2 regions of the Pseudomonas sp. p50(2008) genome follow, and region 1 is predicted to be linked to the other one. Evidence: predicted binding sites of a transcription regulator. Region 1 holds the regulator's gene; the other holds the start of a gene.

The links. The regulator FliA, encoded in region 1, starts transcription of late flagellar genes. The targets are predictions, from matches to a motif close to CTAAAGTTTNNNNNNNNNNNGCCGNTAA.
Region 2: the regulator FliA is predicted to act here: its motif matches at 13,713-13,740, upstream of H7698_RS06840 (methyl-accepting chemotaxis protein).

The regions. Positions count from the first base shown of each region.
Region 1 covers NZ_JACMYF010000001.1:882,381-896,829, reverse strand. Annotated here, with positions in the region: gene fliQ (flagellar biosynthesis protein FliQ) at 1-115, shown strand, start outside; gene fliR (flagellar biosynthetic protein FliR) at 119-904, shown strand; gene flhB (flagellar biosynthesis protein FlhB) at 908-2,047, shown strand; gene flhA (flagellar biosynthesis protein FlhA) at 2,373-4,502, shown strand; gene flhF (flagellar biosynthesis protein FlhF) at 4,514-5,839, shown strand; gene fleN (flagellar synthesis regulator FleN) at 5,956-6,786, shown strand; gene fliA (RNA polymerase sigma factor FliA) at 6,783-7,523, shown strand; gene H7698_RS03995 (chemotaxis response regulator CheY) at 7,689-8,060, shown strand; gene H7698_RS03990 (protein phosphatase CheZ) at 8,083-8,871, shown strand; gene H7698_RS03985 (chemotaxis protein CheA) at 8,893-11,127, shown strand; gene H7698_RS03980 (protein-glutamate methylesterase/protein-glutamine glutaminase) at 11,177-12,310, shown strand; gene H7698_RS03975 (flagellar motor protein) at 12,310-13,050, shown strand; gene motD (flagellar motor protein MotD) at 13,066-13,959, shown strand; gene H7698_RS03965 (ParA family protein) at 14,003-14,449, shown strand, end outside.
Region 2 covers NZ_JACMYF010000002.1:381,151-397,306, forward strand. Annotated here, with positions in the region: gene H7698_RS06780 (Lrp/AsnC ligand binding domain-containing protein) at 1-82, opposite strand, end outside; gene dadA (D-amino acid dehydrogenase) at 239-1,543, shown strand; gene H7698_RS06790 (RidA family protein) at 1,515-1,868, shown strand; gene alr (alanine racemase) at 1,958-3,031, shown strand; gene H7698_RS06800 (cupin domain-containing protein) at 3,158-3,706, shown strand; gene H7698_RS06805 (c-type cytochrome) at 3,889-4,302, shown strand; gene H7698_RS06810 (acetyl-CoA hydrolase/transferase family protein) at 4,438-6,360, shown strand; gene H7698_RS06815 (xanthine phosphoribosyltransferase) at 6,489-7,061, opposite strand; gene rep (DNA helicase Rep) at 7,131-9,140, opposite strand; gene H7698_RS06825 (putative bifunctional diguanylate cyclase/phosphodiesterase) at 9,404-11,077, shown strand; gene H7698_RS06830 (NorM family multidrug efflux MATE transporter) at 11,186-12,583, opposite strand; gene H7698_RS06835 (LysR substrate-binding domain-containing protein) at 12,742-13,662, shown strand; gene H7698_RS06840 (methyl-accepting chemotaxis protein) at 13,848-15,824, shown strand; gene H7698_RS06845 (YifB family Mg chelatase-like AAA ATPase) at 15,954-16,156, opposite strand, start outside.

The DNA.
Region 1 (14,449 bases):
GCCGCGCCTGCTGGTGATGCTGGTGACCCTGATCGTGGCGGGTCCGTGGCTGGTGCAGACCTTCATGGAATACATCCTGCAGTTGTACGGCAGTATTCCCCAGGTTATCGGTTAAGCCATGCAATCGCTGCTGCAGCTGACCGATACCCAGATCAGCACGTGGGTAGCCACCTTCATGTTGCCGCTGTTCCGCGTCGGCGCGCTGCTGATGGTCATGCCGATCGTTGGCACGACGCTGGTGCCGCAGCGTGTGCGCCTGTATTTCGCGCTGGCCATTACCGTGGTGATTGCCCCTGGCCTGCCGCCCATGCCGCCGGTCAACGCGCTGGATCTGAGCGGGTGGCTGTTGATCGCCGAGCAGATCATCATCGGCGCGATATTCGGGTTTGCGTTGCAGCTTTTTTTTCAGGCGTTCGTTGTAGCCGGGCAGATCGTTTCCATTCAAATGGGCATGGGCTTCGCGTCCATGGTCGACCCCACCAACGGCGTCTCGGTCGCGGTGATCGGACAGTTTTTCACCATGCTGGTCACGTTGCTGTTCCTGTCCATGAACGGCCATTTGGTGGTCTTCGAAATCCTCACTGAAAGCTTCACCACGTTGCCAGTTGGCGGCGGGTTGATGGTCAATCATTTCTGGGAGCTGGCCGGCAAGCTCGGTTGGGTGCTGGGGGCCGCGCTGTTACTGGTGTTGCCGGCGATCACGGCGCTGTTGGTGGTCAACATCGCGTTTGGCGTCATGACCCGGGCGGCGCCGCAGCTCAACATCTTCTCCATTGGTTTTCCTCTGACGCTGGTACTCGGCTTGTTCATCGTCTGGGTCGGTCTGGCGGACATTATCAATCAGTACCAGCCGCTGGCCTCCGAGGCCTTGCAGTGGTTACGCGAACTGGCACGGGCGCGCTAAGACATGTCAGAGAGCGAAAGCGGTCAGGACAAAACAGAAGACCCCACGGAGAAAAAGAAAAAGGACGCCCGTGAGAAGGGCGAGATCGCCCGTTCCAAAGAGCTCAACACTTTGGCGATCATGCTCGCCGGTTCCGGTGCGCTACTGATCTTCGGTGGCGCGCTGGCCCAGGACCTGATGGAGCTGATGCGGATGAACTTCTCGTTGTCGCGGGAAGTGGTGCTCGACCAGGGCGCGATGGGCGCCTACCTGATGCATTCAGGACTGATTGCCCTGCTGGCGATTCAACCGGTGATGATTACCTTGCTGCTGGCGGCATTGATCGGTCCTATTTCCCTGGGTGGCTGGCTATTTTCCGCCGGCACCATGGCCCCCAAATTCAGCCGCATGAACCCCGGCGCAGGGCTCAAACGGATGTTCTCATCCAAGGCCGTGATAGAGCTGCTAAAGGCTTTGGCGAAGTTTTTCATCATCCTGTTTGTGGCGCTGGCCGTGCTGTCAGCGGACATCGACGACCTGCTGCGCATCGCCCATGAGCCGCTGGACATGGCCATCATTCACAGCCTGCAAGTCGTCGGCTGGAGCTCATTGTGGATGGCCTGCGGCCTGATCATCATCGCCGCGGTGGACGTGCCGTTTCAGCTCTGGGAAAGCGCCAAGAAACTGAAGATGACCAAGCAGGAAATCCGCGACGAACACAAGGATCAAGAGGGGCGACCAGAGGTTAAACAACGGATTCGCCAACTGCAGCGGGACATGTCCCAGCGCCGGATGATGGCAGCGATCCCCGATGCTGACGTAGTCATCACCAACCCGACCCACTACGCCGTGGCGCTCAAGTACGACCCGGACAAGGGCGGGGCGCCGATGCTGGTGGCCAAGGGCAGTGATTTCCTGGCGTTGAAAATGCGTGAAATTGCCGTGGCCAATAATGTGCTGTTACTGGAGTCGCCGGCGCTGGCGCGGTCGATTTATTACTCCACGGAGCTGGAGCAGGAAATCCCCGGCGGCCTCTATCTGGCCGTTGCGCAAGTGCTGGCGTACGTCTACCAGATTCGCCAGTACCGCGCGGGCAAGGGTAAACGCCCGGATCCGCTGAAGGAAGATTTGCCGATTCCGCCGGATTTGCGTCGCGATTCCTGACAGGTACGCCTGTAGCAGCTGCCCGGCCTGCGAGGCTGCGTGCGAGGACGAAGTCCTTGCCAGGGATTAAACCACTGCTACGCATCCGCAGGCAGAATCGATAGGTTCGGTACGCATTAAGTGTCGAGCCAGATACTTACTTTTACCTCCTGTCTGGTGCTCTGGGTTCATGCGTTGGGTTTGCTGAGGTCCGGCCATGCAACAAAGATCCTCCGATAACCCCCTCTGTTTAAACCCCCCGCAAAAGTTGGAAGGCTTCTTGCAGTAGCCGCTCTGCGCCTGCTTCTGGCGTCAAAAGTTTGCTTTAAGGGACGGGGAAAAACCGGTGGATCGCTCTCAGTTACTCAACACTGCTCGCACAAACGTTGCCGATCTAAGTCGGGGCAATCTGGGCGTGCCGTTGTTGCTGCTGGTCATGCTGGCGATGATGATGTTGCCGATCCCGCCGTTCCTGCTGGACGTGTTCTTCACGTTCAACATTGCGCTGTCGATCGTCGTTCTGCTGGTGTGCGTGTACGCCTTGCGGCCACTGGATTTCGCGGTGTTCCCCACCATCCTGTTGGTGGCAACGTTGTTGCGGCTGGCATTGAACGTCGCTTCGACGCGGGTGGTGATGCTGCACGGTCAGGACGGTCATGCCTCCGCGGGCAAGGTGATCCAGGCGTTCGGTGAGGTGGTGATCGGCGGCAACTACGTGGTGGGTATCGTGGTTTTCGCCATCTTGATGATCATCAACTTCGTCGTGGTGACCAAAGGTGCCGGGCGGATTTCCGAGGTGAGCGCGCGATTCACCCTCGACGCAATGCCCGGCAAGCAAATGGCCATCGACGCCGATTTGAACGCCGGGCTGATCGATCAGAACCAGGCGAAAATGCGCCGTACGGAAGTGGCCCAGGAGGCTGAGTTCTACGGTTCCATGGACGGTGCCAGCAAATTCGTTCGTGGCGACGCCATCGCCGGCCTGCTGATTTTGTTCATCAACCTGATCGGCGGCATGGCGGTCGGTATCTTCCAGCACGGCATGACCTTCGGCGATGCCGGTAAGGTTTATGCGCTGCTGACCATCGGTGACGGTTTGGTGGCGCAATTGCCATCACTGCTGCTGTCCACTGCCGCGGCAATCATGGTGACCCGTGCTTCCGGTTCGGAAGACATGGGCAAGCAGATCAATCGTCAGATGTTTGCCTCGCCCAAGGCGTTGGCGGTGGCAGCGGGTTTGATGGCGGTGATGGGCCTGGTGCCCGGCATGCCGCACTTCTCCTTCCTCAGCATGGCCGCAGTAGCGGCTGGCGGGGCTTACCTGTTCTGGAAAAAGCAAAACACCGTCAAGGTTCAGGCCCTGCAAGAGGTGGCGCGTCAGCAGGAGCTGCTGCCATCGCCGGCCCGTGCACAGGAAACCAAGGAGCTTGGCTGGGATGACGTCACCCCGATCGACATGATTGGTCTGGAAGTCGGCTATCGCCTGATTCCGTTGGTGGACCGCAACCAGGGTGGTCAGCTGCTGGCGCGGATCAAGGGCGTGCGTAAGAAGCTGTCCCAGGATCTGGGCTTTCTGATGCCGACTGTGCATATACGTGACAACCTCGACCTTGCACCGAGTGCCTATCGTCTGACCCTTATGGGGGTCATTCTGGCCGAGGCAGAGATTTACCCGGATCGGGAGCTCGCCATCAACCCCGGTCAGGTCTATGGGACACTCAACGGCATCACCGCCAAAGATCCGGCTTTTGGACTTGAGGCCGTCTGGATTGAAGTCAGTCAACGTGCCCAGGCTCAGTCTCTTGGTTACACTGTGGTCGATGCCAGTACAGTGGTGGCAACCCACTTGAACCAGATTCTGTACAAGCACTCCAGTGAGCTGATCGGGCACGAGGAAGTGCAGCAACTCATGCAATTGCTGGCCAAAAGCTCGCCGAAACTGGCAGAAGAGCTGGTGCCGGGCGTGGTGTCGCTGTCGCAGTTGCTCAAAGTCTTGCAAGCGCTGTTGGCCGAACAAGTGCCGGTACGGGACATTCGCAGCATTGCCGAGGCCATCGCCAACAATGCGGCGAAGAGTCAAGATACCGCCGCTCTGGTGGCCGCCGTACGCGTCGGCGTATCCCGTGCAATCGTCCAAAGCATTGTAGGCACTGACTCCGAGCTGCCAGTTATCACGCTGGAGCCAAGGTTGGAACAGATATTGCTCAATAGTCTTCAGAAGGCAGGGCAAGGCTCGGAAGAGGGTGTTCTGCTGGAGCCAAGCATGGCTGAGAAACTGCAACGCTCGTTGATCGACGCGGCGCAGCGTCAGGAAATGCAAGGTCAACCGGTGATTCTGCTGGTAGCCGGTCCGGTTCGCGCGATGCTCTCGCGATTTGGCCGACTGGCAGTCCCGGGTTTGCATGTGTTGGCGTATCAGGAAATTCCTGACAACAAGCAAGTGACCATCGTTGCGACAGTAGGGCCCAACGGCTGAGGTAGTGGTTTATGCAAGTTAAGCGTTTTTTCGCCGCCGATATGCGTCAGGCCATGAAACTGGTTCGCGATGAGCTGGGCGCCGATGCGGCCATCATTGGCAACCGCCGGATCGCCGGTGGCGTAGAGCTGACGGCTGCCCTGGATTACAAACTGTCGGCGCTGGCGCCACGTGTTCCGAACATGGAACTTGAAGACGAGTTGCGCAAGACCCAATCGCGGATCGTCACCGCCCAGGCCGAACTGAGCCTGCGCAGCGAGGGCGAGAGCGAGAAAAGCACCAATCGCCAATTGTTCGCCGGCCTGCCGTTGACTGCCGCCGAACCGCTGATCGAACCGACTTATACAGAACCTCCACGACCTGCCCCGGCGCCTGCTGCGACGGGCGGCGTCGACCCGCGCGCGTTCGACTCGATGCGGTTCGAGCTCAACAGCCTGCGCGAACTGATGGAAGTACAGCTTGGGTCCTTAGCCTGGAACCAATTGCAGGGCAGCCGCCCGGCGCAGGCCAACCTGTGGCGTCGTCTGCAGCGTATCGGCCTCTCCGGCCCGTTGTCCCGTGATCTGCTGGCGATGATCACTGGCATCGACGAGCCACGTCAGGCCTGGCGCATGTTGCTGGCACACCTGGCGCGCATGATTGCCACACCGGAAATCGAGCCGCTGGAAGAGGGCGGTGTCATTGCCATGGTCGGCCCTGCCGGCATGGGTAAAACCACGACCCTGGCCAAGCTCGCCGCGCGTTACGTGCTCAAGTACGGCGCGCAAAACATCGCGCTGGTGAGCATGGACAGCTACCGTATCGGTGCCCAGGAACAGCTCAAGACCCTTGGCCGCATCCTCAATGTCCCGGTCACTCACGTCGACCCGGGTCAGTCGCTGGTGCAGGCGCTGGATCCTTTGCTGCGCAAACGCGTGGTGCTGATCGATACCGCAGGCCTTCAGGCCAGCGATCCGGCACTGCGCATGCAGCTGGAAAGTCTGGCCGGGCGTGGCATCAAATCGAAAAATTATCTGGTTCTGGCAACCACCAGCCAGAAACAGGTTCTAACCGCCGCTTATCACAGTTACAAGCGCTGCGGGCTCGCCGGCTGCATCCTGACTAAACTGGATGAAACGGCAAGTCTGGGCGAGGTGTTGAGCCTGGCCATCAGTCATGAATTGCCGGTGGCCTATCTGACCGATGGCCCGCGGATTCCGGATGATTTGCATCTGCCGCGTCGTCATCAGCTGGTCAGTCGCGCGGTCAGCGTGCAAATGCAGGAAGAACCCAGCGAAGAAGCCATGGCTGACATGTTCGCTGATATTTACCACAGCCCGACCAAGCAGGTTAGCTGAGGTATTAATGAATAGTTTTTGTACCTACATCGATGGTCTGCCATGCATTGTTCCGTTTGTGAACGCGCAGCCAGTAATGTGGCCTCCGTCTATGCAAGACAAGGTAAAGAAATAACATGGGCAGCATGCATCCCGTACAGGTTATCGCGGTGACCGGCGGCAAAGGTGGCGTCGGGAAAACTAACGTGTCAGTGAACTTGTCCCTGGCTCTAGCAGAGCTCGGCCGGCGCGTCATGCTTCTGGACGCCGACCTCGGACTGGCTAACGTCGACGTTCTACTCGGACTGACACCCAAACGTACCCTGGCCGACGTGATCGAAGGCCGCTGCGAGCTACGCGACGTTCTGTTGCAAGGCCCGGGCGGGATTCGTATCGTTCCGGCCGCGTCCGGCACACAGAGCATGGTTCATCTGACCCCGGCGCAACACGCCGGCCTGATCCAGGCCTTCAGCGATATCGGCGACAACCTCGACGTGCTCGTGATCGACACGGCGGCGGGCATCGGCGATTCGGTTGTCAGTTTCGTCCGCGCCGCTCAGGAAGTCCTCCTGGTGGTCTGCGATGAGCCGACCTCGATCACCGACGCCTACGCCCTGATCAAACTGCTCAACCGTGATTACGGCATGAACCGTTTCCGTGTCCTGGCCAACATGGCCCAGAGCCCGCAAGAAGGTCGCAACCTGTTCGCCAAGTTGACCAAGGTCACGGATCGCTTCCTCGACGTCGCCTTACAATACGTCGGTGCGGTGCCGTACGACGAAAGCGTGCGCAAGGCCGTGCAGAAGCAGCGCGCCGTGTATGAAGCATTCCCGCGCTCCAAGTGTTCGCTGGCCTTCAAGGCCATCGCGCAAAAGGTCGACACCTGGCCATTGCCTGCCAACCCGCGTGGGCATCTGGAGTTCTTCGTGGAGCGCCTCGTGCAACAAACTGCAGGACCCGTGCTATGACCGCCAGTGGCTATAACCTCTATAAAAAATCGGCCCGTGATGCGCAGTACGAGCTGATCGAGCGTTACGCGCCACTGGTAAAACGGATTGCCTACCACTTGCTGGCGCGTCTGCCGGCCAGTGTCCAGGTCGAAGACCTGATCCAGGCCGGCATGATCGGCCTGCTTGAAGTGTCGACCAAATACGACGCCAGCAAAGGCGCGAGTTTCGAGACGTACGCGGGCATACGAATCCGCGGCGCGATGCTCGATGAAGTACGCAAAGGGGACTGGGCGCCACGTTCGGTCCACCGAAATACCCGAATGGTCAGCGACGCCATTCGCTCGATTGAAGCTAAAACCGGTCGCGACGCTAAAGATCACGAAGTTGCGGCCGAACTCCAATTGAGTCTCGACGATTATTACGGGATTTTGAACGACACCCTGGGCAGCCGGTTATTCAGTTTCGACGATCTGTTGCAAGACGGCGAACACGAAGGGCTGCACGAGGATGGCGCCAGTGCTCATCTCGAACCGTCGCGCGATCTGGAAGATGAACGCTTCCAGGCAGCGCTGGCGGACGCGATTGCCAATTTGCCGGAGCGTGAGCGACTGGTGTTGGCGCTGTACTACGACGAAGAGCTCAACCTCAAGGAAATCGGTGAGGTCCTGGGGGTTAGCGAATCGCGGGTCAGCCAGTTACACAGCCAGTGCGCGGCCCGTTTGCGGGGGCGTTTGGGGGAGTGGCGAGCGCGCTGAAGGCAGTGTGGGGACACTGCGAACGAGGCTGGTGGGTTCTGTACGCACCGGTCTCGATCTGCTGTGCTCCAGACAGTCATCGAATGCTTTGCCGGATTGAATGAAATGGCGTGTCCAGGTGCTGGACGCGTTTAAGACTGCTTGGAGGTCGAATTGGACAAGAACATGAAAATCCTCATCGTTGATGACTTCTCAACGATGCGGCGGATCATAAAAAACCTGTTGCGTGACCTTGGGTTCACCAACACGGTCGAGGCTGACGATGGCACCACTGCCATTCCGGTCCTCAACAGCGGCAGCATCGACTTTCTGGTAACGGACTGGAACATGCCGGGCATGACCGGTATCGATCTGCTGCGCCACGTGCGCGCCGATGAAAGGCTCAAGCATCTTCCGGTGCTGATGGTTACCGCTGAAGCCAAGCGCGAGCAGATCATCGAAGCAGCCCAGGCCGGTGTAAACGGCTATGTGGTCAAGCCCTTCACGGCCCAGGCGTTAAAAGAAAAAATCGAAAAGATTTTCGAACGCATTGGTTGAGCAACTGCGCCACGGGGGAGCTATGGAGCAAAATGAAATTTCACAGGGCGATTTCGAATCGACCCTGAAAAAACATGCGGTCGAATTGGTCGAAAGCCTTGAAAAAGGCAAGTTCGGCGACGCAGTACAACTGATCCATGAGCTCAACCAGACCCGTGATCGCGGCCTGTACCAGGAAGTGGGCAAGCTCACTCGCGAGTTGCATAGCGCGATCGTCAATTTCCAGATTGACCCGAACATGCCACAGGCCGAGGAAGTCTCGCAGATCACGGACGCGACCGAACGTCTGGGGTATGTGGTCAAGCTGACCGAAGCGGCGGCCAACCGCACAATGGATCTCGTTGAAAACGCCACGCCGCTGGTCACCAGCCTGGGCAATGAAGCCGAGGCGCTGAGCGCGGATTGGGGAAGGTTCATGCGCCGTGAAGTCGGTGCCGAGGAGTTCCGCGAACTCGCCCGGCGCGTAGACGGTTTTCTCACACGCAGCAGCGAAGACAACCGCGTCGTAACGAGCAACCTCAACGATATTCTGCTCGCTCAGGATTACCAGGACCTCACCGGTCAGGTCATCAAGCGCGTGACTCAATTGGTCACCGAAGTTGAAAGCAACCTGCTCAAGCTCGTGCTGATGGCCAGTCAGGTGGACCGCTTTGCGGGCATCGAACATGACCGTCAAGCGATGCTGGCTGAAAAAGATCCACAAAAACATCTCTCTCAGGGTGAAGGTCCGCAGATTCATGCCGATAAAAGAGAAGACGTTGTGTCCGGTCAGGACGATGTGGACGATTTGCTATCCAGCCTTGGATTTTAGACCTGTAGGAGCACCCCATTAATGAGCTTCGGCGCCGATGAAGAGATCCTTCAGGATTTCCTGGTTGAGGCCGGCGAGATTCTAGAGCTACTGTCCGAACAGCTGGTCGAGCTTGAAAGTCGACCGGATGATGCGGACTTGCTCAATGCAATTTTTCGCGGTTTTCACACTGTAAAAGGGGGCGCCGGCTTCCTCCAGCTCAACGAGTTGGTGGAGTGCTGTCACATCGCCGAGAACGTCTTCGACATCCTGCGCAAGGGTGAACGTCGCGTCGACTCGGAATTGATGGACGTGGTTCTCGAAGCACTGGACGCGGTGAACGGCATGTTCACTGAAGTCCGCGAGCGCAGCCCGATCACGGCTGCCACGCCTGAACTGCTGGCGGCACTGGCCCGTCTGGCTGAACCGCAGTCGTCCGACGAAGCGGTGCCGGTTGTCGACGTGGCACCGGTTGCTGAAAGCGATTCAGGTGACATTACCGACAACGAATTCGAACAGCTGCTGGACTCCCTGAATGCCGTCAAGGCGCAGGCCGAGGCCGCGCCTGTTGTTCCGGCACCTGTCAGCAACGCTGGCGCGACCAGCGATGAAATCACCGATGCCGAGTTCGAGTCATTGCTCGATCAGTTGCACGGTAAAGGCCAGTTCGCCGTCGATGCCGTGGTTCCACCAGCGGCTCCCCCTGCGCCCGCGGCTCCTAAAGCGGCAGGCGATAGTTCCGATATCACCGACGAAGAATTTGAAGCACTGCTGGACCAGCTCCACGGCAAGGGCAACTTTGCGGTCGAAGCGCTGGAGTCGGCGATTGCTTCGGCGCCTGTGCCGGCCGCTCCGTCTGCCGCCGCAGTGGGCAGTGATCTGATCTCCGATCACGAGTTCGAAGCGCTGCTCGACGAATTGCACGGCAAAGGCAAGTTCACTGAAGTCGGTACCGCTACCGGCGCCAGTGCATCGGTCGCCACGCCGGTCGCCAAGGCTGCAGCCCCCAAGCCGGTTGCCAAAGCTCCCGAGCCAAAAGCCGAAGTCGCGAAGGCCGCTCCTGCTCGAGCTCAAGCTGCTCCGCCGGCGGATAAGCCCGCCAGCGAAGCCGAGACCACCGTGCGGGTCGATACCGCGCGTCTCGATGAAATCATGAACATGGTTGGCGAACTGGTACTGGTGCGTAACCGCCTGGTCCGACTCGGCGCCAACAGCGCCGATGAGGCCATGTCCAAGGCGGTGTCGAACCTCGATGTGGTCACCGCTGACCTGCAAACCGCGGTCATGAAGACCCGGATGCAACCGATCAAGAAAGTCTTCGGGCGTTTCCCGCGCCTGGTTCGCGACCTGGCTCGCCAGCTCAAGAAAGAGATCAACCTGGAACTGGTTGGCGAAGAAACCGACCTCGACAAGAACCTCGTCGAGGCCCTGGCCGATCCGCTGGTCCACTTGGTGCGCAACGCCGTCGACCACGGTATCGAATCGCCGGAAGAACGCGAAGCATCGGGCAAGTCCCGGGGCGGCAAAGTGATCCTGGCGGCGGAGCAGGAAGGCGACCATATCCTGCTGTCGATCTCCGATGACGGCAAAGGCATGGACCCTAATGTCCTGCGTTCCATCGCGGTAAAGCGCGGTGTGATGGACAAGGATGCGGCCGATCGCCTGAGCGACACCGAGTGCTACAACCTGATTTTCGCGCCGGGATTCTCGACCAAAACCGAGATCTCCGACGTGTCGGGCCGTGGCGTGGGAATGGACGTGGTGAAAACCAAGATTTCCCAGCTCAACGGTTCGATCAACATCTACTCGGCCAAGGGCCAGGGTTCGAAGATTGTCATCAAGGTCCCATTGACCCTGGCGATCATGCCGACGCTGATGGTCATGTTGGGCAATCAGGCGTTCGCCTTCCCGTTGGTGAACGTCAACGAGATCTTCCATCTCGACCTGTCGCGCACCAACGTGGTCGACGGTCAGGAGGTGGTGATCGTGCGCGACAAGGCACTGCCACTGTTCTACCTCAAGCGCTGGCTGGTCGCTTCCGCCGCTCATGAAGAGCAGCGCGAGGGCCACGTGGTGATCCTCTCGGTAGGTACACAGCGAATCGGCTTCGTCGTCGATCAGCTGGTGGGCCAGGAAGAAGTGGTCATCAAGCCATTGGGCAAAATGCTCCAGGGAACCCCGGGCATGTCGGGCGCCACCATCACTGGTGACGGTCGCATTGCGCTGATTCTCGATGTCCCGAGCATGCTCAAGCGTTACGCCACACGGCGTATTTGATTCTGGTGGAGCGGGGCGACTGAGCCTCGCTCCGTCTAACGGAGTGTTTATGGCAGTCAAAGTCCTGGTGGTGGATGATTCGGGTTTTTTCCGCCGCCGCGTCTCGGAAATTCTTTCAGCGGATCCGAACATCCAGGTCGTCGGTACGGCGACCAACGGAAAAGAGGCGATCGACCAGGCGCTGGCCCTCAAGCCAGACGTGATCACCATGGACTACGAGATGCCAATGATGGACGGCATCACGGCAGTGCGGCACATCATGCAACGCTGCCCGACGCCGGTGTTGATGTTCTCCTCGCTGACGCACGAAGGCGCCCGGGTCACCCTGGATGCACTCGACGCTGGCGCGGTGGATTTCCTGCCGAAAAACTTCGAGGACATCTCGCGTAATCCGGACAAGGTCAAGCAACTGCTGTGCGAGAAGATCCATACCATCTCGCGCAGTAATCGCCGTGCCGCCACCTACAGCGCGCCAGCCCCCGTCGTCGCTCCCGTTGCGCCAACTGCGCCTTCGAGCGTGGGTAGTTACGGCAGCAGTGCGCCTGCACGTCCGGCACCGATTCCAATTCGTACTCCCGCACCGGCATCGTCTGCGCCGTCGTCGCCCGCACCCAAACGCAAAGCCTACAAACTGGTCGCCATCGGCACGTCCACTGGCGGGCCGGTGGCCTTGCAGCGCGTCTTGACCCAATTGCCGGCCAGCTTCCCGGCACCCATCGTGTTGATTCAGCACATGCCCGCCGCGTTCACCAAGGCGTTCGCCGAGCGTCTGGACAAGCTTTGCCGCATCACCGTCAAGGAAGCAGAGGATGGCGACATCCTGCGTCCGGGCCTGGCGTTGTTGGCACCGGGCGGCAAGCAGATGATGATCGACGGCCGTGGCGCGGTGAAAATCCTCCCGGGTGACGAGCGTCTGAACTACAAGCCCTGTGTGGACATCACCTTCGGTTCTGCGGCCAAGTCCTACGGTGACAAAGTTCTGGCGGTGGTACTGACCGGCATGGGCGCCGATGGCCGTGAAGGGGCGCGCTTGCTTAAACAGGGTGGTAGCTCGATCTGGGCTCAGGATGAAGCCAGTTGCGTGATCTACGGCATGCCGATGGCCATCGTCAAAGCTGAACTCGCCGACGCGGTGTATGGCCTGGACGAAATTGGCAAGCACCTGGTCGAGGCGTGCATCTGATGGACGTTCTAAGCCTCATCGGGATCATCATGGCGTTCGTTGCCATCATTGGCGGCAACTACCTTGAAGGCGGCCACCTCGGCGCGCTGGCTAACGGCCCGGCGGCGTTGATCGTCATCGGCGGCACCGTCGGTGCGGCGCTGTTGCAGTCGCCGATGAGTGCCTTCAAGCGTGCCATGCAGATTCTGGTCTGGATTCTTTTTCCGCCTCGCGTGGACCTGGCCGGCGGCGTTGATCGCGTCGTCAACTGGAGCCTGACCGCTCGCAAGGAAGGCTTGCTCGGACTGGAAGGGGTGGCCGATGCCGAGCCGGACAATTATTCGCGCAAGGGCCTGCAACTGCTGGTGGATGGGGCCGAACCGGAAGCCATTCGCAGCATCCTGGAAGTGGATTTCTACACCCAGGAAAGCCGAGATATAGAAGCCGCCAAGGTCTTCGAAAGCATGGGTGGCTACGCGCCGACCATCGGCATTATCGGCGCCGTCATGGGCCTGATCCACGTCATGGGCAACCTGGCCGATCCGTCGCAACTGGGCAGCGGCATTGCCGTCGCCTTCGTCGCCACCATTTACGGCGTGGCCAGTGCCAACCTGGTGTTGCTGCCGATCGCTGCGAAACTCAAGGCCATCGCCTTAAGACAGTCGCGTTATCGCGAAATGTTGCTTGAAGGCATTCTGTCGATCGCCGAAGGTGAAAACCCTCGCTCTATCGAGTTGAAGCTTCAGGGCTTCATGGATTGATGGGAGACATGGACGATGGCTCGTCGCCGACAACCTGAAGAACACGTAAACCATGAACGCTGGCTCGTTTCCTACGCCGACTTCATTACGTTGCTGTTCGCGTTCTTCGTGGTCATGTACTCGATCTCTTCAATTAACGAAGGCAAGTACAAGGTGATTTCCGAGGCGTTGATCGGCGTCTTCAACGATGCCGACCGGTCCCTGAAACCCATCCCTATCGGCGATGAACGGCCCAGGTCAGTGACCCCGGCCAAGCCGCTGGTCAAGGACAGCGAGCAGGTCGACGCCGGTATCGCTCAAGCCGCCAACGATCCGCTGAAAAGCATCGCCGATGACATCAGTGCGGCGTTCGGCGATCTGATCAGCTCCAATCAGATGACCGTGCGTGGCAACGAGTTGTGGATCGAGATCGAACTCAACTCCAGCCTGTTGTTTGGCAGCGGCGACGCCATGCCCAGCGACGTGGCCTTCAGCATCATCGACAAGGTCGGGGTGATCCTGAAGCCGTTCGATAACCCGATTCATGTTGAAGGTTTTACCGACGATCAACCGATCCGTACCGCGCAATACCCGACCAATTGGGAGCTGTCTTCCGCTCGGTCGGCGAGCATTGTGCGCATGCTGGCGATGCAGGGCGTGAACCCGGGTCGCCTGGCCTCGGTGGGTTATGGCGAATTCCAGCCGGTGGCCAACAACGCTACGGCAGAGGGGCGTGCGCGCAACCGTCGCGTGGTCTTGGTGGTTTCACGAAATCTTGATGTACGTCGCAGCCTCACCAGCACCGGAACCGCCAATGCACAGCCGGATGCCGCATTGAAGCGGGCTGGCACACAAACTGCACCTGCACCGGTCAAGCCGCCGGGACGAGAGAGCGCCGTCAATTCTCCGTCACCCGCATTAATACGCTGAGCTATTTCTCGGTCGGCATTTTCGGCCGGGAGGAACAATCTGAATGAGAGTCTGGGCAGTCGCCAATCAAAAGGGTGGTGTTGGTAAAACCACTTCCTCCATTGCTTTAGCCGGGTTGCTGGCCGAGGCAGGCAAGCGCGTGGTCGTGGTCGATCTCGATCCCCACGGCTCTATGACCAGCTATTTCGGCTACGACCCCGACAGCCTGGAACACAGCTGCTACGACCTGTTCCTGCACAAGGGCAGCGTTCCGGCGGGGTTGCCTGGGCAACTGCTGTTACCGACCAGCCATGAGAGCATTTCGCTGTTGCCCTCAAGCACCGCACTGGCAACCCTTGAGCGTCAGTCGCCGGGGCAGAGTGGTTTGGGCCTGGTGATCGCCAAGAGTCTGGCGCAGCTGTGGCAGGACTTTGATTACGCCGTGATCGACAGCCCGCCGCTGCTGGGTGTGCTGATGGTCAATGCCCTTGCTGCCAGCCAGCAATTGGTG
Region 2 (16,156 bases), on a different contig from region 1:
TGCGTCCGTCCGCTTGCAGGATCCGCAGGATGTTGCGATCTATCTTGTCCAGCTCACGTTTGGTCTGAGTGTTGGTACGCATAGGGGATGCGCCTCCGTGAAAAGGGTTTTTGCCGAGAATTGTCGCCAAATATAGGCACTTATATAGTGAAATGCACTGCCTAAACTTTTTTACACTGCGCACATCAATGCTGAATACAACAAACGTCAGCGGTAAACCGCGATGAGGGATATGAAAATGCGCGTTATGGTCTTGGGTAGCGGCGTCATCGGTACAGCCAGTGCTTATTATCTGGCCCGTGCCGGGTTTGAAGTGGTGGTGGTGGACCGTCAGCCGGCCGCTGCGATGGAGACCAGTTTCGCCAACGCCGGGCAGGTATCGCCAGGTTATGCCTCGCCGTGGGCTGCACCAGGCGTTCCGCTCAAGGCCATCAAGTGGCTGTTGGAGCGTCACGCACCGCTGGCGATCAAAGCCACCGCCGACATCGATCAGTACCTGTGGATGGCGCAAATGCTGCGCAACTGCACCGCCAGCCGTTACGCGGTGAACAAGGAGCGCATGGTTCGCCTGTCCGAGTACAGCCGTGACTGCCTCGACGAATTGCGCGCCGAAACCGGCATCGCCTACGAAGGCCGCAGCCTGGGTACGACCCAACTGTTCCGCACCCAGGCCCAGCTCGATGGCGCCGCAAAAGACATCGCCGTGTTGAAAGAGTCCGGCGTGCCGTTCGAATTGCTCGATCGCGCCGGTATTGCTCGGGTCGAACCGGCCCTGGCCAGCGTCACCGACATCCTTGCCGGTGCACTGCGCCTGCCGAATGACCAGACCGGCGACTGCCAGATCTTCACCACCCGCCTGGCTGAGATGGCCGTGAAATTGGGTGTGGAATTCCGCTTTGGCCAGGACATCCAGAAGCTCGACCACGCCGGTGATCGCATCAACGGCGTATGGATCGACGGCAAGCTGGAAACTGCTGACCGCTACGTGCTGGCCCTCGGCAGCTACTCGCCACAACTGCTCAAGCCGCTGGGCATCAAAGCCCCGGTGTATCCGCTCAAGGGTTACTCCCTGACTGTGCCGATCACCAACCCGGCGATGGCCCCGACCTCGACCATTCTCGACGAGACCTACAAGGTCGCGATCACCCGTTTCGACAACCGCATCCGCGTGGGCGGTATGGCTGAAATAGCCGGTTTTGACCTGTCGCTGAACCCGCGTCGACGCGAAACCCTGGAGATGATCGTCAACGACCTCTATCCTCAGGGCGGTGATCTGGCCCAGGCGAGCTTCTGGACCGGCTTGCGTCCAACCACGCCGGACGGAACGCCAATCGTGGGTGCCACCCCTTTCAGCAATCTGTTCTTGAACACCGGTCACGGCACGCTTGGCTGGACCATGGCGTGTGGTTCCGGTCGCTTGTTGGCCGACCTGATGGCAAAGAAAACGCCGCAGATCAGCGCCGAAGGTCTCGATATTTCCCGTTACGGCAAAAAAATTCAGGAGTCCGCAAAACATGGCAATCCAGCGCCAGCTCACCAATGAGCGCATGAGTCAGATCGTCGCTCATAACGGCACCGTGTATCTGTCGGGGCAGGTCGGCGACGATTTAAACGCCGGGATTGAACAGCAAACCCGTGAAATACTCGCCAACATCGAGCGTCTGCTGGATCTGGCCGGGACCGACAAGGGCAACCTGCTGTCGGTGACGATTTACCTGAAAGACATTGATGCGCACTTCCAGGGCATGAATGCGGTGTGGGACACGTGGCTGCCAAAAGGCGTCGCTCCGGCCCGTGCCACCGTCGAATCGAAGCTGTGCAACCCGCAAATCCTGGTTGAGCTCTCGGTTGTAGCCGCTCTGCCATAAGCAAGATCCCTCTCCCGGTGCTACTGGCGGTTTACGCCGTCAGCCAGCGCCGGTTTTTTATTCCATTGACCGACCAGAAGTCTGCCGCCATGCGACCTGCCCGTGCCCTGATCGACCTTCAAGCCCTGCGTCACAATTACCAGATTGCCCGCGAAATCACCGGGGCCAAGGCCCTTGCCGTGATCAAGGCCGATGCCTACGGTCATGGCGCGGTGCGTTGTGCCCAGGCGTTGGAGGCCGAGGCGGACGGGTTTGCCGTGGCCTGTATCGAAGAAGCGCTCGAACTGCGTGCTGCGGGTATTCGTGCCCCGGTGTTGCTGCTGGAAGGTTTTTTCGAGGCTGATGAGCTGGCGTTGATCGTCGAGCATGATTTCTGGTGTGTCGTGCATTCGTTGTGGCAGCTTGAAGCCATCGAAAAAGCGGCACTGGGCAAGCCCATCACCGTCTGGCTCAAGCTTGATTCGGGCATGCACCGGGTCGGCCTGCATCCGGCGGATTATCAGGCGGCGTATCAACGGCTCCTGGCCAGTGGCAAAGTCGCGAAGATTGTCCTGATGAGCCACTTCGCCCGTGCCGATGAGTTGCACGATCAAAGCAGCGCTGACCAGGTCGCTGTATTTGAAGCCGCGCGCAAAGGGTTGTCGGCCGAAATCAGCTTGCGTAACTCGCCGGCGGTGATGGGTTGGCCTCAGGTGCCAAGCGATTGGGTACGCCCCGGCATCATGCTCTACGGAGCGACGCCGTTCGAAGAAGCCAACACCGTAGCTTCGCGCCTGCAACCGGTCATGACGCTCGAATCCAAGGTGATCTGCGTACGTGAGCTTCCCGCTGGCGAACCGATTGGTTACGGCGCCAAATTCATCACGCCAAAACCGATGCGTGTGGGCGTGGTTGCCATGGGTTATGCCGATGGTTATCCACGTCAGGCGCCCACCGGCACGCCGGTGATGGTTGCCGGGCAGCGCAGCCAATTGATCGGCCGGGTTTCGATGGACATGCTGTGCATCGATTTGACCGATGCGCCGCAAGCCGGGCTGGGTTCGACTGTCGAGTTGTGGGGGAAAAACATCCTCGCCAGTGAAGTGGCCGCAGCCGCCGACACTATTCCTTACCAGATATTCTGCAACCTGCGCCGAGTGCCGAAGCTCTATTCCGCGGTTTAAAGCGCCAACAGGCCTGCCAGGAATGACGTCGTCGAACCGGATTCAGGACCAAGTGTTGTAAATACTGAACGCTGTCGCCATGATAACGCTCAATATTTCAACAACCTGAATTCTGGAGGCGCAAGCTTGGACGTCGGTGAACGACTGCAATCTATCCGAAAGCTCAAAGGCCTTTCCCAGCGTGAGCTCGCCAAACGTGCGGGCGTCACTAACAGCACCATTTCGATGATCGAGAAGAACAGCGTCAGCCCCTCGATCAGTTCGCTGAGGAAAGTACTGGGCGGAATTCCCATGTCCATGGTCGAGTTCTTTTCCGAAGAAATCCTGCAGGAAAAACCGACTCAGATCGTTTACAAAGCCAACGAGCTGATCGATATCTCCGATGGTGCAGTGACCATGAAACTCGTCGGCCGGGCTCACCCGAGTCGCGCCATCGCCTTCCTTAATGAAATCTATCCACCAGGCGCCGATACCGGTGAAGAGATGCTCACCCATGAGGGCGAGGAAACCGGAATTTTGCTGGAGGGGCGGCTGGAACTGGTGGTCGGGCTTGAAACTTTTTTGCTCGAAGCTGGCGACAGCTACTACTTTGAAAGTACCAAGCCGCACCGTTTCCGTAATCCGTTCGATGCGCCGGCGCGACTAATCAGCGCAGCGACACCCGCGAACTTTTAAGAGAAGAGGCGCCCTGCCAGCATCGCCGAGGCGCCCGAACTGTTTTAACGCCGTGCGACAAGACCCCTTCGACTTTGGGGTTGTTTCAGTGTGACGGGCTTACCGTTATACTTGCGCCCGCCTGCGAACCGTGGCCGTAGGCGTGACTAGCCACCATTGAGGGTGAACGCGTGAATCTAATTATGAAAATGCTGGCTGCACCAGCAACTGTATTGGCCCTATGGGCTGTCAGCGCTCAAGCTGCGACCTCCGACGATATTGCCAAGCGCCTTGCGCCAGTTGGCCAGGTCTGTGTAGCAGGTCAAGAATGTAAGGGTATGGAAGTTGCGGTTTCTGCCGGCGGCGGTGATGCCAAGACCCCTGACTCGATCATTGCAAAGCATTGCAATGCTTGCCACGGCACCGGTCTGCTGGGCGCGCCAAAAATTGGTGACACTGCAGCCTGGAAAGAACGTGCTGATCACCAGGGCGGCCTCGACGGTATCCTGGCCAAAGCGATCACCGGGATCAATGCAATGCCGCCAAAAGGCACCTGTGCCGATTGCTCGGATGCGGATCTCAAAGGCGCCATCGAGAAAATGTCCGGCTTGAAATAAGCGTTCATTTTTCAGCAAAAAGCCGCTTTCGAGCGGTTTTTTTGTGACTGCGATTTACGTTCCGAGACTGTTCATTGCAGCAAAGACGCGGCAAGCTCGGTCCAACCCAATTCACGGAATGTAAGGGAGGATCAGATGGTGCAGCTGTGTTCTATCGAGCAAGCGGTCGATGATGTCCTGGCGCGGTTGCCGGCACATATCCACATGGGCCTGCCTTTGGGGTTGGGTAAGCCCAACCACTTCGTGAACGCGCTGTATCGGCGCGTCGCGCAACTGCCTGAGCGCCAGCTGACGATCTATACCGCGCTGTGCCTGGGTCGGCCTTCTTTGGGCGACGGCTTGCAAAAGCGTTTCCTTGAACCCTTTATCGAACGGGTTTTCGGGGACTATCCGGAATTGGCATTTCTCCCTGACCTGCAAAAAGACAACTTGCCGCCCAACATTCATATCCAGCAATTCTTCATGCAACCCGGCAGCCTGCTTCACAGTGCATCGGCGCAACAGGACTATGTCAGTAGCAATTACAGCCACGCAGCGCGCGACATCAATGCCGCCGGGTTGAATCTGATCGCCCAGCTGGTGGCCAGCCACAGCGAACACCCTGATCGTATGAGCCTGAGCTGCAACCCGGATATCACCCTCGACTTGTTTCCGATGATCGCCAAGCGCCGAGACGCCGGAGAGACGATCCTGATGGTAGGTCAGGTGCACAACGACTTGCCCTACATGCCCGGCGACGCAGAAATCGGCATCGATGCGTTCGACTTTTTGATCGACGCAAAGGACAGCACTACCCTGTTCTCGACGCCCAACATGCCGGTGGGTTTTCAGGATCACTTCATCGGGTTGCATGCCAGCACGCTGGTGCGCGATGGCGGTACCTTGCAGATTGGTATCGGCTCCATGGGGGACGCGCTGACCGCCGCACTGCTGGCGCGGCAAGCCGACAACGACGGTTACAAGGCACTGCTGGCGGATATCAATCTCAGCCAGTGGGCGCAACTCATCGACCGCGAAGGGGGTGTCGAGCCATTCGCGAAAGGGCTGTACGGTTGCAGTGAAATGTTCGTGAACGGCTTGCTGGTATTGGCCGACGCCGGGATCGTACGGCGCAAGGTGTATCCCGACGTACCGACGCAGCAACAGGCCAATGCCGGCACCCTGGATGAGGCCGCACAGAGTGACGGTATCTCGGTGCATGGCGGATTTTTCCTCGGGCCGCGCAGCTTCTACGAGCGTTTGCGTGAATTGCCGCAAAGTAAACGGCTCGAATTCAACATGACCCGCATCAGCTACATCAACGAACTCTACGGCCAGGAAGAACTCAAGCGCTTGCAGCGCCTGGACGCGCGTTTCATCAACACGGTGTTCACCATGACCCTGATGGGCGCCGGTGTAGCCGATCAGCTGGAAGACGGGCGGGTGCTCAGCGGGGTGGGCGGGCAATACAACTTCGTCGCCCAGGGCCATGCGCTGGAAGGGGCGCGTTCGGTGCTGATTTTGCGCAGCTGGCGGGAGGCGGGCGGAGAGGTCAGCTCAAACATCGTCTGGGAGTACGGCCATTGCACCATCCCACGGCATCTGCGCGACATCGTGGTCACCGAGTACGGCATCGCTGATCTGCGCGGCAAAACGGATGCGGCGGTCATCGAGTCGCTGCTGAACATCTGCGATTCTCGCTTTCAGGCGGACTTGATCGAGCAAGCGCAGAAGGTCGGGAAATTGCCCAAGGATTTCCGCATGGATCCGCGATTCACCGACAACACTGCGCAGCGTTTGCAGGACATTCAGGCACGGCATCCGCAGCTGTTTCCCGAATATCCGCTGGGGTGTGATTTCACCGCGCAGGAACGGGATGTGTTGCGGGCGCTGAACTGGTTGAAGAGCAAGTTCAAGCTCACGGAGATACTGGAACTGGGCAAGGCTGCGCTGGATGCGCCGCCAGCGTCGGAATTTCCCGCGCATCTGGAGCGGATGCAGCTGACGAGTCCGGAGGGGTTGAAAGAGGATCTGTTTCAGCGGCTATTGCTCACCGGCCTGAAAGCCACCGCTATCTAAAAGCCAACAAAAAACCTGTGGGAGCCGGGCTATCCCGCGATGAGGCCGTAACATTCACCACAGATGTTGAATGTTCAGCCGCCATCGCGGGCAAGCCCGGCTCCCACAGGCTCGGTGGTGCAACGGATTTATTCGATGAACGTTACAACGCCATCTTTCAACGACAGCACCCGGGCCAGGGATTCAACGCGATACCCCTGCGCATCCAGCTCGGCACGGCCACCCTGGAACGACTTCTCGATCACGATCCCCAAACCGGCCACGGTCGCGCCGGCCTGTTTGATGATCGAGATCAGCGCCTGGGACGCCTTACCGTTGGCCAAAAAGTCATCGATGATCAGTACGCGGTCGCTGCTGGTCAGGTGACGCGGCGAGATCGCTACCGTGCTTTCGGTCTGCTTGGTGAACGAGTACACGGTCGCCGACAGCAGGTTTTCGGTCAGGGTCAGGGACTGATGTTTGCGCGCAAAGATCACCGGCACGCCAAGGTTCAGGCCCGTCATGATGGCCGGAGCAATGCCCGAGGCCTCGATGGTCACGATCTTGGTGATGCCCGAGTCCTTGAACAGCGTGGCGAACTCGTCGCCAATCAGCTTCATCAGGGCCGGGTCGATCTGGTGGTTCAAAAAGGCGTCGACCTTCAGGACCTGATCGGAAAGCACGATGCCTTCTTCGCGAATTTTCTTGTGCAGTGCTTCCATGAAGCTTTCCTCTACTGACGCGGTATGCGCCTAGCTTGTAAAAAGTGTTTGGTTAAAAAGTGCTCAATTCTAGCGCTTTAACATCGCGCGTATATCCGCCAGTGCGGTATTACCGCGAACGGCTTTGACTTCAACGGGCGTGTCGTCGTTGCCTTCCCACGCCAGGTCGTCCGGCGGCAGTTCATCGAGGAAGCGGCTCGGTGCGCAATCGATGATCTCGCCGTACTGCTTACGCTTGGCCGCGAAGGTGAAGGCCAGAGTCTGACGCGCGCGGGTAATGCCAACGTAGGCCAGGCGGCGTTCTTCTTCGATGGTGTCGGCTTCGATGCTGGAGCGGTGCGGAAGGATTTCCTCCTCCATGCCCATGATGAATACGTAGGGAAATTCCAGGCCCTTGGAGGCGTGCAAGGTCATCATCTGCACACCTTCGGCACCGTCTTCCTCTTCCTGCTGCCGTTCCAGCATGTCGCGCAGCACCAGTTTGCCGATGGCATCCTCGACGGTCATTTCGCCTTCCTCGTCCTTCTCGAGGGTGTTTTTCAACGCCTCGATCAGGAACCAGACGTTACCCATGCGGTAATCGGCGGCCTTGTCGCTGGAACTGTTGGTGCGCAGCCAGTTCTCGTAGTCGATGTCCATGACCATGCTGCGCAGCGCGGAGATCGGGTCTTCGCCCGCGCACTGCTCGCGGACCTTGTCCATGAAGCGCTTGAATCGCGACAGGCGATCGGTGAAACGGGTGTCCAGATGCTCGCCCAGGCCGATTTCATCGGTGGCGGCGTACATCGAGATCTTTCGCTCGGTGGCGTAGTTACCCAGCTTCTCCAGCGTGGTCGAACCGATTTCCCGGCGCGGGACGTTGATCACCCGCAAGAAGGCGTTGTCGTCGTCCGGGTTCACGATCAGGCGGAAGTAGGCCATCAGGTCTTTCACTTCCTGACGTCCGAAGAAGCTGTTGCCGCCAGACAGACGATAGGGAATCTGGTGGTGCTGCAGCTTCAGTTCGATCAACTTGGCCTGGTAGTTACCGCGGTACAGGATCGCAAAGTCGCTGTAAGGCCGGTCGGTGCGCAAGTGCAGGGTCAACAGCTCAACGGCCACACGCTCGGCTTCGGCGTCTTCGTTGCGGCAACGGATCACGCGGATTTCATCGCCGTGACCCATCTCGCTCCACAGCTGCTTTTCGAATTCGTGCGGGTTATTGGAGATCAGCACGTTCGCGCAACGCAGGATGCGGCTGGTGGAGCGATAGTTCTGCTCCAGCATTACCACTTTCAGGGACGGGTAATCGTCCTTGAGCAGCATCAGGTTTTCCGGACGCGCGCCACGCCAGGCATAAATCGACTGGTCATCGTCGCCCACCACGGTGAACTGGTTGCGCGTGCCGATGAGCAGTTTCACCAGCAAATACTGGCTGGCGTTGGTGTCCTGGTATTCGTCCACCAGCAGGTAGCGGACCTTGTTCTGCCACTTTTCGAGAATGTCGGCGTGTTCCTGGAACAGCTTTACCGGCAGCAGGATCAGGTCGTCGAAGTCCACCGCATTGAACGCCTTGAGCGTGCGCTGATAGTGGGTATAGACGATGGCGGCGGTCTGCTCCTTGGGGTTGCGCGCGTTTTCCAGGGCTTCGGGCGGCAGGATCAGGTCGTTTTTCCACGAGCCGATCATGTTCTTGATCTCGTCGACGCCGTCGTCGCCCGAGTATTCCTTCTGCATGATGTCGGTCATCAAGGCTTTGACGTCGGTCTCGTCAAAGATCGAAAAACCCGGCTTGTAGCCCAGGCGAACGTGTTCCTTGCGGATGATGTTCAAGCCCAGGTTGTGGAAGGTACACACCGTCAGGCCGCGGCCTTCGCCGCCCTTGAGCAGGGTGCCGACCCGTTCCTTCATCTCGCGCGCGGCCTTGTTGGTAAAGGTCATGGCGACGATGTACTGGGCGCGAATGCCGCAGTTCTGGATCAAATGCGCGATTTTGCGCGTGATCACACTCGTCTTGCCGGAGCCAGCGCCGGCGAGCACCAAAAGAGGGCCGCCGACGTAGCTCACGGCTTCTTGCTGCCGGGGATTGAGTCGGGACATACGGAATCAGGGAGTCGTTTGCGAAATGGGCCGGCATTTTAACAGGCTCAGCGAATTGTGCTGCTCTCTCCGACTTGTGACGTAACACGCGATCTCTATTTGCCGGTTTTGATACTTTCACGCAGGATGCATGATTAATTTGCGTCTAATGTTCGTAATTCCTGATACAAAAGCCTCGTTTGATAACTGATGTCATTTGGTCATTGGTTATCGGCGCGGCATAATGCCCGTCGCCACCTCTTTGCAGAGTCTAGGGAGCTAGCTTGTCTACGCCTGTCGAACCCTTGCGTTTGCTGCTACTGGCCGAAGAGCCAGCGTGGGCAGCGTTGTTGCGCGAGTGTCTGGCTCCGATGGGGAGCTCGGCCGTGCTGATCAGCGCGCCGAGCTGGGAGTCGGTCAGCAGTCTGTTCGATGACAACCGCAATGCGGTGTTGTTGACGATTCCTGCACTGGCGCCGCTGCCTGGCCAATGCACTCTGCCGACTGTATTGCTGCTCGAACACGAACCCGTTTCGCCACCCGATGGTGTGAGTGACTGGTTGGTGCGCGACGTGCTGGATTCGGGCATGTTGCGTCGCTGCCTGCGCCATGTGCGCGAACGCGGTCTGCTGGAAAACACCCTGCAGCGCCTGGCCGAGCAAGACCCGCTGACCGGTATCGCCAACCGGCAGGGGTTCCAGACGTTGCTGGCGGCGCGGCTGGTGGAAAACGACGGCCGTGGCCTGGCGCTCGGTCACCTGGATCTCGACAACTTTCGCCATGCCAACGACGCCCTTGGCCATCAGGCTGGCGACCGGTTGATCCTGCAAGTCGTCGCGCGATTGAAAAGCCAGCTTGAAGCCGGTGATCAGCTGGCGCGGCTGGGCAGCGATGAATTTGCCTTGCTGATCGACACCCGTCGCGCCCCTCAACGCGCGGAATGGATGGCGGAACGAATCACTGAAGCCCTGGCCGAGCCCTATTGGGTTGACGGCGAAAGCCTGTTGATCGGTTCCAGCCTGGGCATTGCCCACGCCCGGGCCCAGGCCGGCGCCGATCCGCTGATGTGGCATGCCCACATCGCGATGCAGCAGGCCAAGAGCACGCAGGGCTGCACCTTCCACATCTTCAACGAACGCATCAACCGCAATGCTCGCAGCATGGCCGACCTCGAAAGCGAGCTGCGCCGGGCGTTGCGTCGGGATGAACTGGAGCTGCATTACCAACCCAGGCTGAATCTCGAAGACGGGCAAATCGTCGGCCTCGAAGCCTTGGTGCGCTGGCGGCATGCCGAGCGTGGCTTATTGCCTCCGAGCGAATTTGTCCCGCTGGCCGAGCAAAGCGGTTTGATTGTGCCGCTGGGTTACTGGGTTATTTCCCGTGCGTTGCGTGACATGCAGGCGCTGCGCGAGCGCGGTCTGCCGGCGTTGCACATGGCGATCAACCTGTCATTCCGGCAGTTTCAGGACAGCCAGCTGCTGCCGACATTGAGTCGCTTGATCGTCGAGCGCGGCGTCGAGGCGCAGTGGCTGGAGTTCGAGTTGACCGAAACGGCAGTCATGCGCCGCAGCGATCTGGTGAAGCAGACCATGGATGCCCTCGGGCGCCTGGGTGTGCGCTTCTCACTGGATGATTTCGGGACCGGATTTTCGTCGTTCGTGCACCTCAACAGCCTGCCGATTGCCTTGCTGAAGGTCGACAAAAGCTTTGTCGGTGGAATGGAAGAGCGTGAGGAAAATCGCAAACTGGTCCACGCGATGATCAACCTCGCGCATAACCTCAACCTGGAAGTGGTTGCAGAAGGGGTGGAAACCGCGGCACAGCTGGATCTGTTGCGCGGGTTTGGTTGCGATCAGGTGCAGGGATACCTGATCAGCAAGCCGCTGCCGTTGGCGGAACTGGTTGAGTATTTGACGTTTGGTTCGAGCCAGCAGCCTGCATTGGAAGTCGTGAGTTAGCCGATAATCAACTGTGGGGGCGAGCCTGCTCGCGATAGCGATGTATCAGTGGCATTGATGTTAACTGATACGACCTCATCGCGAGCAGGCTCGCTCCTACAGGAAACTTCAGTCAGGCTGGGCGATCTGGAAACTTTCCGCCGAAGACGGCTCCCGCCGGATCATCCGCTTCATCTTCCATTCAAACGCCAGCGTCAGACCCACCGCCGCGCAAGCCAGGCCCAGCGCCAAACCCCACCAGACTCCCGTCGGCCCCCAGTCCAAATGGAAGGCCATCCACCAAGCGGCCGGTGCACCGATCAGCCAATAGCAACCCAGTCCGACAAGGAATGTAGTCTTGGCGTCCTTGAGCCCACGGATGCAGCCCATGGCAATGGTTTGCGTACCGTCGAACAGCTCGAACCACGCCGCCACCGCCAGCAGACTCACGGCGAGCTCAATGACCGGGCGAAACGCCGGGTCGTTGTGGTCCAGAAACAAACCAATCAACTGATTTGGCAGTAGCCAGAACACCATCGCGAAACCCAGCATCGCTATCGCTCCGAAGGCCAGGCCGACCCTGCCTGCCAACCGCGCATCCAGCAGTTGCCCCGCGCCGTAATGCTGGCCGATGCGCATGGTGATCGCATAGGAGAGTCCCGCCGGAATCATGAACGCCACCGAAACGATTTGCAGCGCGATCTGATGCGCCCCCAATTGCGTGCTTCCCATCGTGCCCATGCACAGCGCGGCAAAGGCAAATAGCCCGACTTCCACCGCATAGGTGCCGCCAATGGGCAGGCCCAGGCGCCAAAGCTCTTTGAGGTACTGACGATTGGGCCGCGACAGGCCCGCGCGCAACGGATAAGCGTCGTACGCGGGATGCCGGCGGATGTGCAACGCGAGTGCCACTGCCATGAGGTTGGCGACAATGGCCGTGACCAGTCCGATCCCGACCAGGCCCAATTTCGGCAAGCCAAACATGCCGGTGATCAACGCATAGTTGAGCAGGAAGTTAGCGACCGTACCGGCGAGGCTGATGACCATGACGGGCGTCGCCCGGCCGATCGCACTGGTGAAACCGCGCAGGGCCATGAAGCTCAGATAGCCGGGCAGGGCGAACGGCAGGATCAACAGAAACTGCCCAGCCATCTGGACGTTGGTTTCGGTCTGACCGAACAGCAACAACACCGGCTTGAGGTTCCACAACAGCAAGCCCGCCACCAGCGCCATCAACCACGCCAGCCACAACCCCGCCTGGGTCAGTCGCGCCGCCCCAACGGTATCGCCTGCACCTTTGCGGATAGATACCAGGGTGCCGACCGCAGCAATTACACCGATGCAGAAAAACGCCACGAAGGAATAGGCCGCCGCCCCCAGACCGCCGCCGGCCAGCGCCTCGGGGCTGAGGCGGGCCATCATCAACGTATCGGTAAGAACCATCAGCATGTGCGCCAACTGTGAGGCAATCAACGGCCCCGCCAGCCGCAGAATGGCCCAGAGTTCAACACGTGCTGGATGCTTCATGATCATCACGCTCAATTTTCAAGGGGAACAGTAGACCGTCGATTCTCGGCGCTCTCAGGGGATTGCACAAAGGGATAAAAAGGATGGGTCGCATGATTCAAACTCATGCAGAATAGTTTGCGTCTGGTTCATGTTGCGCAGTTGCAGGAGCGTTCCCGATGTCCCGTCGTCTTCCTCCCTTGTATGCCCTTCGCGCATTCGAAGCAGCAGCGCGCCACAGTTCGTTCACCCGAGCCGCAGAAGAGCTGTCGATCACGCAGAGCGCTGTCAGTCGGCACATTCGTACGCTCGAAGAGCATTTTGCCTGTCGACTGTTTCACCGCAGTGGCCGAAACCTGCAGTTGACCGAATCAGCCCGTTTGCTATTGCCGGGGATTCGCGAAGGCTTCACTGCGCTTGAACGGGCGTGCAATACCTTGCGCGCGGAAGACGACGTCTTGCGCATGAAGGCCCCCTCGACCTTGACGATGCGCTGGCTGTTGGCACGACTGAGTCGCTTCCGTCACCTGCAACCGGGCAATGAAGTGCAGCTGACCAGCGCCTGGATGGACGTCGACTCGGTGGATTTCAACGACGAGCCCTTCGACTGCGCCGTATTGCTGAGCAACGGGCATTTCCCGCCTGACTGGGAGGCGAGCTACCTGTTTCCGGAAGAGTTGATCCCGGTCGGCGCGCCGAACCTTTTGAACGATCAACCCTGGGATGTCACGCGCCTGGCCAACACTGAATTGCTGCACCCGACCCCGGATCGTCGCGACTGGCGCAACTGGCTGGAACGCATGGATATGGCCGATCAGGTGTCGCTCAAGGGTGGGCAGGTGTTCGATACGCTGGAGCTGGGCATGATCGCCGCTGCGCGCGGGTACGGTGTGTCGATGGGCGATCTGCTGATGGTGGCCGAGGATGTGGCGCAAGGGCGCCTGAGTTTGCCGTGGCCGACGGCTGTCGCCAGCGGTGAGAAATATTACCTGGTCTGGCCGAAAACCCGCCCCGGCGGCGAACGAATGCGCCGACTCAGTGATTTCCTGCAAGGCGAAGTTCGGGCAATGGAGTTGCCCGATGTCGAGCATTTGAGCTGAATCGATAGAGCCGTCGCAATGACGGCTTTGAGCTATCTCCCGGTGAATCACTCAAGTATTCAGCTTTGCCGCCGAAAGTCTGCAGGTGGAACCTTCGTGCAGGTTCGACCGAATTCCCATTATTAGAAATTTTGCTGAGTGTGCGTCGCGATCAGGATGATCCGGTCACTCGGCCAGGAGCAGTCATGTCTCAACCTCGTGCCCGGATCGCCTCACAACTGGGGCTAGCGCTGGCCGTGATACTGGCGGTGGTCATCAGCGGCAGTACGCTGTTCGCGTTGCGCTCGCTGGATACAGCCAACCTCGCCACCCGCGAAGAACATCTGGCCAGTGAAGCCCGGCTGCTGGCCGATCAGTTGAGCACCTTCCACGGTACGTTGCGCGAAAGCACCCAGCGCCTCAGCGGATTGTTCGAAAAGCGTTTCAGCGTCGGCCTTAGCCTGCATCCTGATGAGCCGGTGACAGTGGCCGGCGTACAGACTCCCGGCCTGCACCTGGGCAGCGAAGTGCTGAACAACAACTTCAGCGAAGTGGACGAGTTCAAGCAAATGACCGCCGGCGTCGCCACGTTGTTCGTGCGCAACGGCGATGACTTTATCCGCGTCAGTACGTCCCTGAGCAAACAGGACGGCACGCGGGCCATCGGTACGCTGCTCGATCACGCGCATCCGGCTTATGCACGCCTGATGGCGGGGCAGAGCTACGTCGGTCGTGCCTTGCTCTTCGAACGGTCCTACATGACGCAGTACACCCCCGTACGTGACAGTGGCGGCAAGGTCATCGCCGTGCTGTTTGTAGGATTCGATTACACCGATGCGCAGAATGCGCAATTTGCCAACCTCAAGCGTTTCCGTATTGGTCAAACCGGCTCGTTGGCGTTGCTGGATGAGCAGGGCAAGTGGCTGGTGCCGATCGCTGGCGTGCAAGCGCTGGATCAGGCCGTTCCGGCCATCCTTGCACTGTCCAAGACACCGGGAACGGGCGATTTCTGGAGCGACAAGTCCGAAGCGTTCTACAGCGTGGCGGTGCCGTTTGAGGGCGGCCCCTGGTCGGTGGTCGCGAGCATGCCGAAAGCTGAAATCAACGCGGTGACCTGGAGCGTCGGGATTCGATTGGCAATTGGCAGCCTGCTGGCCATGTTGATTGCGGTGGGTTCGGCAGTCTGGCTGTTGCGTAGCAAGCTCGCGCCGCTGGGCGATCTGGTGCGTCAGGCCGAAGCCTTGGGTGCAGGTGACTTGAGCGTGCGCCTGAACGTGTCGAGCCACGACGAAATCGGTCAGTTGGCCCGGGCTTTCAATCAGATGAGTCAGGCACTGTCGACCATGGTGGAACACATCCGCAAAGCCTCGGAAGAGGTCAACAGGCGCGCACAGGCGTTGTCCGGGTTATCTGGCGGCGCATACGAAGGAATGGAGCAGCAGTCGGGTGAAATCACCAGCATGGCCGGTGCTGTGGAGGAGTTCAGTGCGACCTCGTTGAACATTGCCGACAACATGGGCAGCACCGAGCGCCTGGCTCAAGAGAACGCACAACAAACGCGGATCGGTCGTACATCGATGGAGGAAGCGTCCTCGTCTCTGGAACAGATCGCTGGCGCACTGAACAGCACCGCGACCGTGATCAACACCCTGGGTCAGCGTTCGCAGGAAATCGGCGGCATCGTCGGGGTAATTACTTCGATTGCCGAACAGACCAACCTGCTGGCGCTGAACGCGGCGATCGAAGCTGCCCGTGCCGGTGAGCAGGGCCGTGGATTCGCGGTGGTGGCGGATGAGGTTCGCAATCTGGCTTCGCGTACGCGTCAGGCCACGGATGAAATATCGGTGATGATCCAAAGCATCCAGCAAGAGACGGGCAACGCCATCAGCACCATGGAGCAGGGCAATGTGCTGATGCAGGAGGGCTTGTCACGTAACGCCAATGTCGCCACGGCGCTGGCGCGGATCGATGAGCAGAGCCGCTCGGCGGGTCAGCAGTTTGCCGCCATCACGACGGCGACCCAGGAGCAGAGCAGCACGGCAACGTTGCTGAGTAGCAATTTGCAAAGCATTGCGTTGGCGAACAGTGAGCAGCGCGAAGTGGTGTCGAACCTGGCTGTGACGGCTAAAGAGTTGGAAAGCCTGGCAGCGGAGTTGCGTTCCGAGGTTGACCGGTTTCGGTGAGTCGTCTCTGAGATCGCCATCGCGAGCAGGCTCACTCCCACAAGGTGTGCGCCGTTCGCAAATCTTGCAAACAACACAAACCCTGTGGGAGTGAGCCTGCTCGCGATGGGGACGACTCGGTTTCGGCATTTACTGAGTGGCCGGCCGATACTGCAACGCTTCCGCCAAATGCCCCCGTGTAATCTCATCGACCTGCTCAAGGTCCGCCAACGTGCGCGCTACCTTCAACAACCGATGGGCCGAACGCAGCGACAATGTCAGCCGTTCGCAGGCAGATTCCAGCCAGTGTTCATCCGCTGTGGATAACGTGCAGTGAGCGCGCAAACCCGGCA